DNA from 2 places in the Cellvibrio sp. BR genome. Region 2 is predicted to be linked to the other one. Evidence: riboswitches for the same ligand, from Rfam matches in the RefSeq annotation. Region 2 holds a riboswitch; the other holds the start of a gene.
The links. A riboswitch is a leader RNA that binds a small molecule or an ion and turns the genes downstream of it on or off. The one in region 2 is predicted to bind thiamine pyrophosphate.
Positions count from the first base shown of each region.

Region 1: another riboswitch for thiamine pyrophosphate. It lies ahead of thiD (bifunctional hydroxymethylpyrimidine kinase/phosphomethylpyrimidine kinase); the one in region 2 lies ahead of O59_RS05490 (FAD-dependent oxidoreductase).

Region 1 covers NZ_JH668202.1:423,216-430,810, forward strand. Annotated here, with positions in the region: gene O59_RS12120 (YqiA/YcfP family alpha/beta fold hydrolase) at 1-467, opposite strand, end outside; gene cpdA (3',5'-cyclic-AMP phosphodiesterase) at 474-1,256, opposite strand; gene O59_RS12130 (DUF1249 domain-containing protein) at 1,500-1,988, opposite strand; gene O59_RS12135 (NUDIX domain-containing protein) at 2,151-2,774, opposite strand; gene thiC (phosphomethylpyrimidine synthase ThiC) at 2,857-4,785, opposite strand; gene thiD (bifunctional hydroxymethylpyrimidine kinase/phosphomethylpyrimidine kinase) at 4,843-5,655, opposite strand; TPP riboswitch at 5,733-5,842, opposite strand; gene O59_RS12150 (sodium:proton antiporter) at 5,912-7,147, opposite strand; gene nhaD (sodium:proton antiporter NhaD) at 7,329-7,595, opposite strand, start outside.
Region 2 covers NZ_JH668201.1:51,700-59,294, reverse strand. Annotated here, with positions in the region: gene guaB (IMP dehydrogenase) at 1-375, opposite strand, end outside; gene xseA (exodeoxyribonuclease VII large subunit) at 533-1,888, shown strand; TPP riboswitch at 1,934-2,061, shown strand; gene O59_RS05490 (FAD-dependent oxidoreductase) at 2,100-3,257, shown strand; gene thiS (sulfur carrier protein ThiS) at 3,271-3,477, shown strand; gene O59_RS05480 (thiazole synthase) at 3,479-4,282, shown strand; gene O59_RS05475 (HD-GYP domain-containing protein) at 4,338-5,636, opposite strand; gene O59_RS05470 (AEC family transporter) at 5,759-6,658, opposite strand; tRNA gene O59_RS05465 (tRNA-Leu) at 6,851-6,937, opposite strand; tRNA gene O59_RS05460 (tRNA-Cys) at 6,971-7,044, opposite strand; gene pgsA (CDP-diacylglycerol--glycerol-3-phosphate 3-phosphatidyltransferase) at 7,161-7,595, opposite strand, start outside.

The DNA of each region.
Region 1 (7,595 bases), on a different contig from region 2:
ACCGCCTTGCGGTAATCGAGGGTTTCATCGCCCGCTTGTACCAATAGCCAATAATTCTGTAGGCGCGAGGGAGCTATATCCACAGCGATAATTTCATCTATGTGGTGCGCACATAAGCGGTAGCTATCATCGGTGTGATAACTTTTCAGGTCAACCTCTAAATAGGCGGGCATAAAATCCTGCGGGCGCACCGCCGGGTTAATCAATACCGCACGCAAGTTATATTTTTCTGCCAGCCAAGTCGCCCAAAAACCGCCCAGTGAACTTCCCATTAAATACACAGGCTCAGGCAAAAGCGATTCAACCAATGCCTCCAGCAGCAGCTGGGTTTGCGCCGGATAAGGGGGGAGTTGCGGGCAGTGGAAACTGATTTCCGGGTGCTGCTGCGCGAGCCATTGCGCCGTTTGCTGCGCTTTAAAGGAGAGAGGGGAACTCAGAAACCCATGGATGTACACCAATGCCGCCATGGGGGATTAATAACCTGCCGATTTATAATCAATCACATACTGTTTGTTAGTAACGCGCAGCACACCCGTATCAAAACTACCGTCACCACGCAGATCAAACCAGCGATAACCGGGCATTTGGGTATCCACTGTAAAATCATCACACTTGGGTTTGAACTGCACACAAGTTGAAGGCGTGGCCAGCAGGGTGACACCTTTGCGCTGCTGCTGGAACTCTTGGTGGACATGCCCCCAGGTCACAATTTTTACCTGCGTATGGGCATCAATCAGCTGGAAGAAGGCATCGGCATTGCGCACTATGTATTGATCGATCCATACACTCCCCACCAGCACTGGTTGGTGATGCAGGGAAATAATCACATGTTTATCGCGATGCGCACGCAAGGCATGCTCAAGAAAATCCAGTTCACTGGCAGCCAACTGACCGTAAACCTGTCCGGGCACACTGGAGTCCAATAAAACCAATACCCACTGCCCCAACATCACCAAACGGCTTTGAATGCCAAGGCGCTCCTGATTGGCGGCCATCAATTCCGCTGAGTCATGATTGCCAGGCAACCAGCTCATAGGCTGGGAGAAGTAGCGGCGAATATTGGTTTCAAAACGCTGATAACAATCTCTATGCGCTTCGCTGGCCACATCGCCAGTACACAAAAGATGATCAAAACCAACCTCAGAGGTTTGAATCAGCTGCAAAACATCATCAAGACTCTGGTCAGTATTAAGCCCCAGAAGGGATTCGCTCTGCTGCGCTCCCAAATGGCAATCGGTTATCTGAATCAGACGCACTGGCGGCTCTCATCCTTTGATAGTCGGGTTTTCTTTGGTGATTGGGTTATTTTTGTCGGGTTTGAACAGATCATCGGACTTTGACGACCTGTCACGATGACTGAGACGTCAAACTAATAGCGATATTAACAGCAACAATATACGCAAGGGAGTTATCACGCCAGTATCAAAAAAGAAAAATGAGATGATCGAAGGCCAAGAAGTGTAAAACTTGAGCGTCACTGTGACCTGATCGACACTCTTTTAAAAAGAGGCGAGTTCACCAACCGCGTGCCCCTGCTCCAAACAAAGATTCAACCACTCCCCCAAAAAACGGTTTAGTTGGTATTTTTCATCACTTTGGTACATGGATTGGTTGGGGTAGTCGTAACGGGGACGTAAACGTTTGTGCCCCTCCCACGCCAATACCTCAGCAAGCTTGGCATCGTGATACATACGCAGAGTAAGTTTGGGCATGGAGAGCCATTGCGATGATTGCCCCACACTTGTTCGGCTCAGCTCCAGAGTGGTGGTGTAGGGGGAGCGCTCGGTGACTCTTAATAAATGTAACCACTGTTGATTTGCACGAGTAACCATAAACCGAATTTCATCGGCCTCAACAGGCGCGGTTAATTTCGTCAAGCGTGCATAATTTGCCTCACACTCCGCCATTTGCAAAGGTAAATCAACCTTGTAACGCTCTTTGTAAGTAACGTACTCGGGCTGAGCCTTGGCAACACGCAATGTAAACATAGAGACCTGATTAAAGTAGTCCCGGACGAAATAGTACCGGATTAAAACGAATAATTTATTACACCATGCGGGTGATATCGCACCATTGCCCGGGCGCACATTCTTTTTCACCCTGAGAGAAGTGTTAGTCACAGACAGGACTAAGTCAATGGCAAGAAAAATTTATTCTGCAGCAACTTGCAAACGCAAACGGTTGCGATTCATTTGCAACCACTGCAAACAAATTAACGCGGCGGCATTATTAAACGCACCGTTTAATAACTCTGCGAAAACATCATCAGCGGCTAGTACATGAACACGAATATCTTCACCTTCCTCTGGCAAACCAAAAACACCGCCGGCCTCACTGAGATCACACAAGCCGCAAAATAAATGTAACTTCTCGTCGCAGCCGCCGGGGCTGGATAAATAATTGCAAATATACTCCATCGCATAAGGTACTATATTTGCCTCTTCGATTAGCTCGCGCCGCGCAACCTCTTCTGGCGACTCGCCCTCCTCCAACATGCCGGCAACCACTTCATAACACCAAGGGCCGTTAGGCTCATCCAAGGCTCCTATACGAAATTGTTCTACCATGCCGATCAAATCCTGTTTTGGATCATAAAGCACAACTGCTACTGCTTCACCGCGCACAAATAATTCGCGACCAATCTCCTTGCCCCAGCCACCATCAAATAATTTGTGGCGCAGAAAGATTTTTTCTACACGGAAAAAACGTTTGTACATTTCTTCGCGGCGAATGATTTCCACATCCGCGCGAGTGAATTCGGGTTTTTTGATCATAAATAAAGTCTTATTGATTATTTAAATCCCCTGCTGCCCTTTCCCAAAGGGCAGCAGGGGGATTTAAAGCCTGGTCGCTGATTTAAACTCTGTGATAGATCTCAGCACCTGCTTCCAAAAACTCTTTGGATTTCTGTTTCATTTCCGCTTCCACATCGATCATCTTGATAATGTCCTGATCACCAATCACCGAAATATCAGTGCCATTTTTTGCCGCGTAGTCGCGTACTTCCTGGGTGATTTTCATCGAACAGAATTTCGGACCACACATAGAGCAGAAGTGTGCAACTTTGGCCGAATCTTTCGGCAGGGTTTCATCGTGATATGAACGGGCGGTATCCGGATCAAGGCCGAGGTTAAACTGATCTTCCCAACGGAATTCAAAACGCGCTTTGGATAATGCATTATCGCGCAATTGCGCACCCGGATGGCCTTTCGCCAAATCCGCCGCGTGCGCCGCAATTTTGTAGGTGATGATACCTTCTTTTACGTCATCTTTATTCGGTAAACCCAAATGCTCTTTGGGTGTTACATAGCAAAGCATTGCACAACCGAACCAACCGATCATGGCAGCACCAATACCTGAGGTGATGTGATCGTAACCCGGTGCTATATCCGTCGTTAATGGGCCAAGCGTATAGAAAGGTGCTTCGTCGCAGACTTCTAATTGCTTGTCCATATTTTCTTTGATCATGTGCATAGGCACGTGACCCGGGCCTTCAATCATGCATTGCACATCGTGTTTCCACGCAATCTTGGTTAACTCACCGAGCGTTTCCAGCTCGCCAAATTGCGCTTCGTCATTTGCATCAGCAATCGAACCAGGGCGCAACCCATCACCCAATGAAAAGCTAACGTCATAGGCTTTCATGATTTCGCAAATTTCGTCGAAATGGGTGTAAAGGAAATTTTCTTTGTGATGCGCCAGACACCACTTGGCCATGATCGAACCACCACGCGATACAATGCCCGTCACACGTTTAGCGGTGAGCGGCACGTAGCGCAGCAATACACCGGCGTGAATCGTAAAATAATCCACACCCTGCTCCGCTTGTTCAATCAAGGTATCGCGAAAAATTTCCCAGGTAAGATTTTCCGCAACACCGTCTACTTTCTCCAGCGCTTGATAAATAGGTACAGTGCCAATAGGCACGTGCGAGTTGCGAATAATCCACTCGCGGGTTTCGTGAATATTTTTGCCGGTAGACAAATCCATCACCGTATCAGCGCCCCAACGTGCACCCCAGGTAAGTTTTTCTACTTCTTCCTCAATCGATGAACCCAATGCCGAGTTACCGATATTGCCGTTAATTTTCACCAGAAAATTACGCCCGATAATCATCGGCTCCAATTCCGGGTGATTGATATTTGCAGGGATAATCGCACGGCCGCGCGCCACTTCATCGCGCACAAACTCCGGAGTGATTTCATCGGGGATACTTGCACCAAAACTCATGCCTTTGTGCTGCTGCCCCAAAGCTTTATATTGAGGATCTACACTCAATTCACGCGCTTGTGCCAGCGCCATATTTTCGCGGATGGCGATATATTCCATCTCCGGGGTAATGATCCCTTTTTTGGCGTAATGCATTTGCGATACGTTCATGCCCGGTTTGGCGCGGCGCGGTTTACGGGTGAGATTGAAACGCAGGCTCGCCAATTTAGGGTCGTTCAGACGTGCATTGGTAAATTCAGAGTGACTGTCTTCCAATACCTCAGTGTCATTGCGCTCTTCAATCCAGGCGGTGCGCACATCGCCCAAACCGGTGCGCAAATCAATTTTTACGTTAGGATCGGTGTAAGGGCCGGAAGTGTCGTAGACACGTACCGGTGGATTCTTCTCGCCGCCAAAATCAGTCGGAGTATCAGCGAGCGTAATCTCACGCATGGGCACTTGAATATCCGCGCGCGAACCCTGCACATAAATTTTTTGTGAGCCAGTAAAGGGCTGTACCGAAGCTTTATCGACTTCGGCGGTTTGGCTGAGAATTTTTTCGACGCTGGTATTCATAATAGTGGCCTTGTCTTAATCAGGTATTTAAACAAAATCGGGATAATAGAACGTGAATTAATAAAAAGAATAAAAGTGATGAACCGGGCCTGAGCCCTGCCCTATGTGCAATTTTTCTGAATGCACTAGTGCTTGATGTAAATACTGTTTTGCCTGTTTCACCGAGTCACTGAGTGATAATTGTTTGGCCAAACCAGCGGCAATTGCCGATGCCAAAGTACAACCGGTTCCGTGGGTATTTTTAGTGGCTAGCCGCGGCGCAGAAAAAGCTTCAACGCCCGTCGGGGTAATTAATAAATCGGTTGCTTCCTCACCATCGATGTGACCGCCCTTCATCAATACCGCGCGTGCGCCCAAAGCGATAATTTGTTCACCTTGCAATTGCATCTGCTCACGATTTTGCGCCATGCGCGTATTCAACAATACCGCCGCTTCATGCAAATTTGGAGTAACCAGCGTAGCGAGTGGTAGCAATGTTCCAATCAACGTGTGGATTGCATCTTCTGCCAATAATCTATCGCCACTGGTGGCGACCATTACCGGATCCAGTACAAAAGGAATTTGTGGGTAAGCACTCAGGGATTCAGCCACTGCTGCAATAATTTCCGCTGTTGCCAACATGCCACTTTTGATCGCACCGACATTGATATCACTCAATACCGAATGAATTTGCTGCTGCACAAACGCCGGAGGAATAGGCAATACACCTTGCACCCCCATAGTATTTTGCGCAGTGAGCGAGGTGATGGCACTGGTACCAAATACTCCCAGCGCGGAAAAGGTTTTTAGATCCGCTTGAATACCGGCACCACCGCCGCTGTCGCTACCAGCAATGGTCAGGGCTATAGGGGTCTGCAGGTGAGGGTTCATTAAATTTCCGCAATGAGTAAAAACAGTAAAGCGCGGAAAGGAGAGAAATAACCAAGGCACACTTAATAGGCATGCAAAAACTGGAGGCTCTCGTTCCCTACGCCGGTACTAACCGGATCAGGTCGGCGGGTATATCTCAGCCTCGTTGCCCGCATACAGCGAACAAAAAGCACCCCGACAAGAAAACCGCAGTCTATTGGAGTTAAGCGGCAGAGTAAAGGTAGGGACGCCGCTTGCTGCGCCCCTACCGGTGAGGTTATTTTTCCTGGGATTTCAATAAGCCCAATTTCCCTGCCAACAGTGCAGTGGTTGGAGCCTGGATCAAAATGGTGCCCAGAATAAAGATAAAGGTGATTGCACCGACCACATCGATACCCGGCACCTTCATGCCAGCCAGAATACCCACCAGCGCTGCCGGGATTACCCCGGTTTCACGGGTCCAACTCATAAATACCAACTCTTTCCATGTCCACTTGGCACGACGGTCAGGGCCTGCGCAAATAAATACCGTCAGGGGACGGGCGATAAAGATAAAAATAAACAACAGGACCAGACCAACACCCAAGTATTCTTTGAGCAAGTGGAAATCTACCTGCGAGCCCAGCAGGATAAAGATAAACATACGCATTAATAGCGCGGTATTACCCACATAATCTTCCAGATACTCGTGTTCATGATCATCGAGCGGCAAATTAAATGTCTCTTTGTTGCCGATCATCACACCGCAGGTAAATACCGCCATAAAACCGGAGGCACCGATTTTGTCGGCCAGCAAATAGACGGTGATAACTGCCAGGATAATCACAAATGGCGTCACTTCGCGAAAAATACCAAAACTGTTGTGCGCCATTAAAAACGCGGCGCTGTAGCCAACAATCGCCCCTAACACCAAGCCCATGCCAGCCTCATACGCCAGCTCCCCCAGGGAGTGAGTCAAGCTAAACCCCTCGCCGGTTCCCATCACATAAGCCACCACTGCAAATGTCGCAATCGCACCCATGGCATCATTGAGCGCTGACTCGCTCATAACCGTTTGTGATACCCGATCTTTAATCGGGACTTGTTTGAAAATCGGTACCAGAGTGGCGGGGTCAGTGGATGCCGTCAACGCCCCTAACACCAGTGCAACACCAATAGGAATGCCCAACCAGACGCCGGCGTAGGTAATGATCGCCCCGGTAATTAATACACCGAAGGTAGCGATCACCGCTAATGAAATCCATATTTCTTTTAACACAGCAAAACGCAGCGTTGCCCCGCCTTCAAACAGCAGATAACAAGCGCCGATGGTGAGAATTAGCTGATTCATCGTTGAGTCAGCTGGCACATGCAATACCCCGCCGATGGTGGGCCCCAAACCAATCCCGATGAGCAAAAAAAGGACTATGTCGGGTACCTTTATTTTTTTGGCGATCACACCGCCTAACAGCCCGGTAAAAATAATGATCCCGACATACATGAGGTCGAGCTTGGCGATATCCAATGACGACATAAGTGCTCCGCAGAAAAGTGAAAAAATGTTAAAGCAAAGAATGTGCGGATGCTGACAGCTGGCGTGAAATAACTTTATAAATTGTGTGTAAATTCGCACCCTTTTTACCCCTTGCGGGTTTTCGATCGCCCATAAAAAAACCGGAGTCAAAGCTCCGGTTTTTCAGCACCGCTCCTGGCGATCAACCAAATACTACATTGGCCAATGTCAAAGCGACTACATAACCACAGGTATACGCAATAAATACAAAGGGGGTATAGCGCAAGAATGCACCAAAGGTTAGCCCTTTCACTTTGCTCATAGCGATAATTCCCGCCGCAGAGCCAATTGCCAACAATGAACCACCCACACCTACGCCATAGGTCAACGCCAACCATTCGGGTGTTTGCAACACGGGCTCCGATTTGAGAAGCGCTGCGGTCAGGGGCACGTTATCGATCATGGCGGA
Region 2 (7,595 bases):
ATGCAGCACGGGAACACCGGAAATATTGTTTTTGCGAGTCAGCGCGATCAAGTCGCGGATAGTGGCAGCGGAATCGATAGTGATAGGATCTTTCACCACACCGGCTTCGAATTTCTTCACCGCGCGCACTTCAGCCGCTTGAGCTTCAATGGACATGTTCTTGTGGATAATACCAATGCCACCTTCCTGCGCCATGGCAATCGCCAAGCGGGATTCAGTCACGGTATCCATGGCGGCGGAGATGAGGGGAATATTTAATTGAATCTTGCGAGTCAACTGAGTCTTCAGGGAGACATCTTTCGGAGTGACATCCGAATAACCTGGCACCAATAATACGTCATCAAAGGTGAGGGCTTCTTCAGCAATTCGCAACATAGCAACCAACCTCAAGCAGATAAAAAATAAGCGCGGAAGTATAGCGACTTGGGCGCCGCCGGTAAACCAAAAACCACAATATCTAGTGTTGTAAGGCAGCTTAAAGGCGACGATCGAGACTATACCCGCCGCAAGCCTTCCCCTAGAATGACGCCCTATGACTAATACCCTGCACCCAACAACCACTGAACGCGAGATTTTCAGCGTTAGCCAGCTTAACCGACAGGCACGTCAACTGCTGGAAACCCACTTACCGCTGCTCTGGGTGGAGGGCGAGCTCTCCAATGTATCTACCCCCTCCTCGGGCCACTGGTATTTCACCCTGAAAGACGAGCAAGCCCAAGTGCGCTGCTGCATGTTCCGCAACCGCAATATGCTGGTGCGCTTTAAACCACAGCAGGGGCAACATGTACTACTGCGCGCCCGCGTCAGCCTTTATGAAGGCCGCGGCGACTACCAAATCATTGCCGAACACATGGAAGAAGCCGGTAGCGGCGCCCTTCAACGCGCGTTTGATGAACTAAAACACAAGCTGTCGCAAGAGGGACTGTTTAACGAGGCACACAAAAAAGCCCTGCCTCCGCTGCCCAAACACATTGGGGTTATCACTTCGCCGACAGGCGCCGCAATTCGCGATGTTCTCAGCGTACTTGAACGCCGCTTTCCCGGCATTCCCGTCACCGTGATTCCCGTTGCGGTACAGGGCAAAGAATCCGCACCGCAAATCGTAAAAGCCATAGATCTAGCCAATCGCTGCGGCTTGTTTGATGTACTACTGCTAACCCGTGGTGGTGGCTCGATGGAGGATCTTTGGTCATTTAACGAAGAGAGTGTCGCGCGTGCGATTTTCAACAGCAAACTGCCTATTGTTTGCGGCGTCGGCCACGAAGTGGATTTCACTATCGCCGATTTTGTCGCCGACCTGCGTGCACCCACACCATCCGCAGCGGCAGAACTGTTAGTGCCCGATGGCGATGATTGGCTGGATAAATTTATCGGTTTTGAAGTGCTGCTCGAGGAGGCGATGCTGCGCCGCTTGCAGCAATGGCAAAAGCATTTGCACAACCTGCGTCAGCGTTTGCGCCACCCGCGTGAACGCTTGGAACAGCAGGCGCAGCGGCTGGACAACCTGGAGTTGCGCCTCAAAAATCACATCCATAAGCTACTGGCGAACTACAAAAACCAGCTGATACAACTACGACTACGCCAGCAAGCGCATCACCCGCAAATCAGACTCGCACAATTATCCGAGCGCATTAAAAACGCCCAAACACGGCTGCATACGGCGCAACACCGGTTGATTGATCGCAAAAAACAAGCCTTGGGCGAATCAGTGCGTATGCTCAACACGCTCAGCCCACTCAGCACCCTTGAGCGCGGCTATGCGCTGGTGACTGACACCCAAACCCGCAAAGTCATTAGCGACAGCGATCAAGTCATTCCCGGCAGTGAAATCAGTGCCCGCCTTGCGCACGGCGAATTAATTTGTCGCGTGCAATCCATCCGTAAATAAACTGCGTATAGATTGCGAACTAAATTCGTGGCCAGTATATTGGCCACCTTCTTGTCGGAGCGCCTTGGTGCCTCACTTAATGAGTGAGCCATACGAAGGCTGAGATGGGTTCGGCCCAATCCGTAGAACCTGAACAGGCTAATACCTGCGGAGGGAACAAGGTGCATCAGCCACGGCTATTGCCCGCTCTCCGCCTCGACTCAGAGGCACTATGACCACACAATCTTCGACCAAACAATCCGCGGCCAACCTCAGCGCACACCATTCATCCACCCCACAAACTATTGCCATAGCGGGTGCCGGTTTGCTCGGGCGTTTACTCGCCTGGCAATTAAACAAAGCCAGGCTTGATGTCACCCTGTTTGAAGCCGGTAGTTTTACGCCCAGCGAACCCCAGAGCAAACGCGCCGCCGCGTTTACGGCGGCAGGCATGGTTGCACCGCTGAGCGAAGCCGTGGTGTCGGATGAAGGCGTTTACCGTATGGGCCAATTTGCGCTCACCCATTGGCCGCGCTGGACCAATCAACTCAATACTGATAGCACCACAACAGACCCGCTCTTTTTTAGCAACGGCAGCTTGGTCGTGGCACATCCGCAAGACGCCAGCGAGCTGGAACAATTCGCCCGCGAATTACATTTTGTCATTCCCGCTTGCAACAGTTATCAACAAATAACCCAAACACAAATTCAGGCGTTAGAGCCGGATTTAAGCCCGAATTTTCAGCAAGGACTATTTCTGCAAGAAGAAGGTCACCTGCACAATCGTGAATTTCTACGGCTATTGGGCGATAACATTATTAATAGCGCGATTAAAGTGCGAGAACACACCGCTGTCGATGTCGCAGCGGGAAAAGTCATCGCCAACGGCACTGCAGAAGAGTTTGATTTAGTCATTGACTGCCGCGGGCTGGGCGCCAAACCCCAAATGCGACAATTGCGCGGCGTACGCGGTGAGACCCTGCATGTAGAGACCAGTGAGATTCGCCTGCAACGCCCGGTGCGTTTAATGCACCCTCGCTATCAACTTTATGTGGTGCCGAAACCAGGCAATCGTTTTATTATCGGCGCAACACAAATTGAAAGTGAGGATCGCTCACCGGTTACACTGCAATCCAGCCTTGAACTAAGCAGCGCGCTTTACACCTTATCACCCGCCTTTGCCGAGGCGCGTATTATCGAAATGGACACCAATTTGCGCCCGGCGTTTATGGACAACTTACCGAAAGTAAATATTCAGGATGGCCTGATCAGCGCTAATGGATTATTTCGCCATGGGTATTTACTCGCACCGGCCGTGGTTGAAAATGTGCTAGCGCATATTTTTAAAAAACCGGAGCCGATTTTTTCTGCACTGTTAAATCACCACTAAAAAGCACGAGCTTATGACCATTGAACTGAGTGTAAACAACGAAATCAAAACGCTGGCAGACAAGGTGCTGCTCAGCGTTGCCCTACAACAATGGGGTTATGGCGACACTAAAATCGCCGTGGCGATTAATGGCGAATTTGTACCTCGCTCGACTTACCCTGAGCGCGAATTATTGAATGGCGATCAAATCGATATCGTCAAACCGGTTGGTGGAGGTTGATATGAGCTACAACAAACCTGAAAAAGATTTCACGCTCTACGGCGAAACATTTTCCAGTCGTTTTTTATTGGGCACCGCCCTTTATGCATCGCCCCAATTAATGCGCGAATCGGTTATTCAATCGCGCAGTGAAATTGTGACGCTCGGCTTGCGCAGGCAAAACCCGGCCAATCGCGATGGCGATGCAATTTGGCACTATATTCAGGAAAGCGGCTGCCGTTTGCTGCCCAATACTGCCGGTTGTAAATCGGTAAAAGAAGCCGTGACGCTGGCTGAAATGTCGCGCGAAATTTTTAATACCGATTGGATCAAACTGGAAGTAGTCGGCGACGATTACAACCTGCAACCCGATCCCTTTGGGTTACTGGAAGCTGCGGATATTTTGATTAAAAAAGGTTTTAAAGTACTGCCCTATTGCACCGATGATTTAATTTTATGTAAACGACTATTGGATGTGGGCTGCGAAGTATTGATGCCCTGGGGCTCACCCATTGGCACCGGCCAGGGCTTGTTAAATCGCTACAATTTACGCACCCTGCGCGAGCGCATTAAAGACGTACCGATGATTATTGATGCGGGACTGGGCGCGCCCTCGCAGGCCGCCGAAGCAATGGAAATGGGGTTTGATGGGATTTTATTAAATACGGCAGTGGCCAAGGCGCACAACCCGCCACTGATGGCCGAAGCCTTTGCCGATGCAATCGATGCAGGCCGCAAAGCATTTAAAGCAGGCTTGATGCAAAAACGCCAAACGGCCAGCCCGAGTACCCCAACCATTGGCCAACCCTTTTGGCATCAACAGTAATTTTAACGGGCGTTAATATCAGGAAACTGGCGGCGTATTGTGATGAACTATTTGTTTACTTAATACGGCCGCTGATATTTGCAAAACCCTCTTCTATTTTGCGTAAAATTTTTGGGTCTTTTGCATCACCCGATGAGATGTACATTTGCACCATTCGACTCAAGCGCTGCAAATGAAATTTCATTTCCTCTTGCCTAAGCGAGGCATCCGCAACTACTTGAGTGATGCTATTACCCTCTTTACCCGCCATGGATTCAAGGGACTCACGCAAATCTTCTTTGAACAACATGCTACCTTTAAAGGTGGTAGCAATATGAAAAATAACGTTTTGCAATGCATGTAGCTTTCGGTCACCGTGGGTATAGCCCACCGAGGTCAAACAATCGCGCAATTGCGTAAACCAATTCTGTAGCTGCAAATTTTGTTGCAACATCCGCTCAGCAAATTCAGGAACACCACTACCATGCACTACATTGGGCAGCGGCAATTCGCTGCGAAGAATCATGGTAGTCACAATGTCGCAACTGCGATACAAATAAGCGGCGCGATTCATCTCCAGAATAGGAATCACCTCACGCCAACGCCGCCCCTGCGCCTTAAAGCGATTAAAATAAATACCCACAATTGAATCGGCAACGGCAAGAATTTGCCCAGCAATGGAAAGTTCGCTCTCCACTTTAGCCAAAGGGTAACCCGTGCCATCACAGCGCTCGTGATGCTCACTGACCGCAGCAACTATCTCAGCAGATAAACCGGGAACATCCATCAAAATACTACGCGCAATTTCCACATGGCTTTGTATATGCAGCCAATCTTCAGCGGTTAATTTTTCGGATTTATGAAGGATTTGCGGATCGATGTGCAACATACCAATATCATGGGCAATTGCCGCCCAAAATATTTCACCAGACTCCGCCGCAGGCAAGCGCATCTCCTGCGCGATGTAAAGTGCCCAGAGGCTCACGCAGAGTGTGCGTTGATATAAATCATTCATTTGCGCTGCCATCACCGTCAAATACTGCTGCAATAACGGTAGATCCGCCAACTTGGCACATACAGGCTCAAGAGAACTCAGAGGATGCTTCTGCTCTGCTAGAGCTTGAAAATATTCGGTTGAACGAATCGTGCCCAACAAATGCTGCAGCAAATCGCTTGAGGTGATAACTGTCTTTAATTCAATAGAATTGGCGAGCGGGCGAGCGAGAGTTTTACCCTGGAGGGCGAGGCAGGTTTTTTCATCAAGCGGCGCTGACCGCGCAAGCAATAACTCACCATTTACAGTGTAAATATCGTCAGCCACCACTGCCGGATTAGCTGCCGATAATTTAACCAGATAATGAAGATAAGGATCCAATTATGATGGACTCCATTCAAGCAATTGATTAACCCCGCCGACACTATAAAAACGCGCGACAAGCCTCATCCATGTTTTTTATTTTCCCACCAATCAACGCAACACCTGCAGCCTGGAAAATCCTAGCCAAGCAATAAACGCCAGCCCCATACCGTCAATAAGCCCAGCAACAGGCTATAACCCACCATCGAGGCAGCCAACCGAGGCGCTAAATTATGAGTGGCAGCCAGCACACCAGCAGAAATCATCGCGGGCATTGCCGCCTCCAGCAAAATCACATCAGCGGCCAAACCGCGCACATCAAACAACCATAGCCCGCCCCACGCAAAAGCCGGCGTCACAATTAATATGTAGAACAATCCCAATAATAGCGGTGATAAATGCTCGCGCTCTAACGCAAATCGCCACTGCAGCCCCACAGCCACCATCACTACTGGAACCAGTGTAGACGAAATTCGCGCAAGCACCGCCTCCAACCACGCCGGATAGCTACCAAACATAGCCACCATGAAAGCGATTATCAGGGTAATAAATGGTGGAAATAACAAGATGTTGCGCACAATGCCAAGTACCGACCCGTGACCTGCTGAGTAATAGCACGCGAGCCCAACACCTACTGTATTAAGTGCGATAAATGTGCCTAACTGATCATAGAGAATGGCATAGGGTAAGGCGTTTACCCCCAAATGCGCTTCAATCAGCGGGATACCTACGAAGCCCGTATTCCCCAATGTAACGAGCAGCAACATTGCCCCCGTCACCTCGCGTGACCAAGACAACATGCGCGCAGTCACCCAGGTAAGCACTGCTGCAAATAGCATAATCAACCAGGCAGCAACTACGGTAATAACTGCCTGATGACTAAACGAAAGCTTGGGAATTTCAAGCAGAACCAATGCCGGCAAAGCTACATAAATGACGTATAAATTAAGTGAAGCCGAACTATTTTCCGGCAACCGCTTGCTGCGCTGAAATAACAACCCAATAACCAAACAAATAACTACTAGCGCAATATTGGACATAAATGACACTTACAAAAACTAAAAATAGCGAGGAAACCAGAGAACAAACCGCCCTTGGATTTGTGCCCCCTTAGTGTAGACACTACACCGAAAGCTCTGGCGTAGTGCAAATAGAAAATCATAAAAAAACCCGCTCTGCTTTGTATTTCAGGGCGGGTTTGTCAGTCGTTCTAAAATGTTGGGAATTACATATGGTGCCCGAGGCCGGACTTGAACCGGCACGACCAAAAGATCGACAGATTTTAAATCTGTTGTGTCTACCGATTTCACCACTCGGGCAGAGTGCTTTTACTTCGGTAAGTAAAAGAAAAATGGAGGCGCGACCCGGAGTCGAACCGGGCTCAACGGATTTGCAATCCGACGCATAACCGCTTTGCTATCGCGCCATTTCGAGAGGCCGCAATTCTAGCGGACTCATTTTAAAAATCCTAGTCTTTTATAGAAGCTGCTATAAGGTTTTTTACGGATTGTTCAAATGCTGGTCAAGTCGTTTAAAAAGCCGTTATTTTTCGCCTGATGATGGCAACAAAAATGGCCAGGCAGCACGCAGATATAAAATCATTGACCAAAGGGTCAGTGCAGCCGCGCCCGCCAAGGCAACAAACCCCAAGGGAATTAATACGGGTACATTCATGAGCAATACGATAATTGCTGTCATTTGCAGGGTAGTTTTTATTTTTCCGATACTGGATACCGCCACACTTGCGCGCTGCCCTACCGCCGCCATCCACTCGCGCAGCGCTGAAATAACAATCTCACGACCAACAATTACGGCCGCTGCAACTACAAACCAGGCTGAATCATGATGAAGGGTGACAAGCAATAATAACGCAATAGCTACCATTAACTTGTCAGCAACCGGGTCAAGAAAAGCGCCGAAAGGTGTGCTTTGATTGTATTTGCGGGCGACATAACCATCGGCCCAGTCAGTAATCGC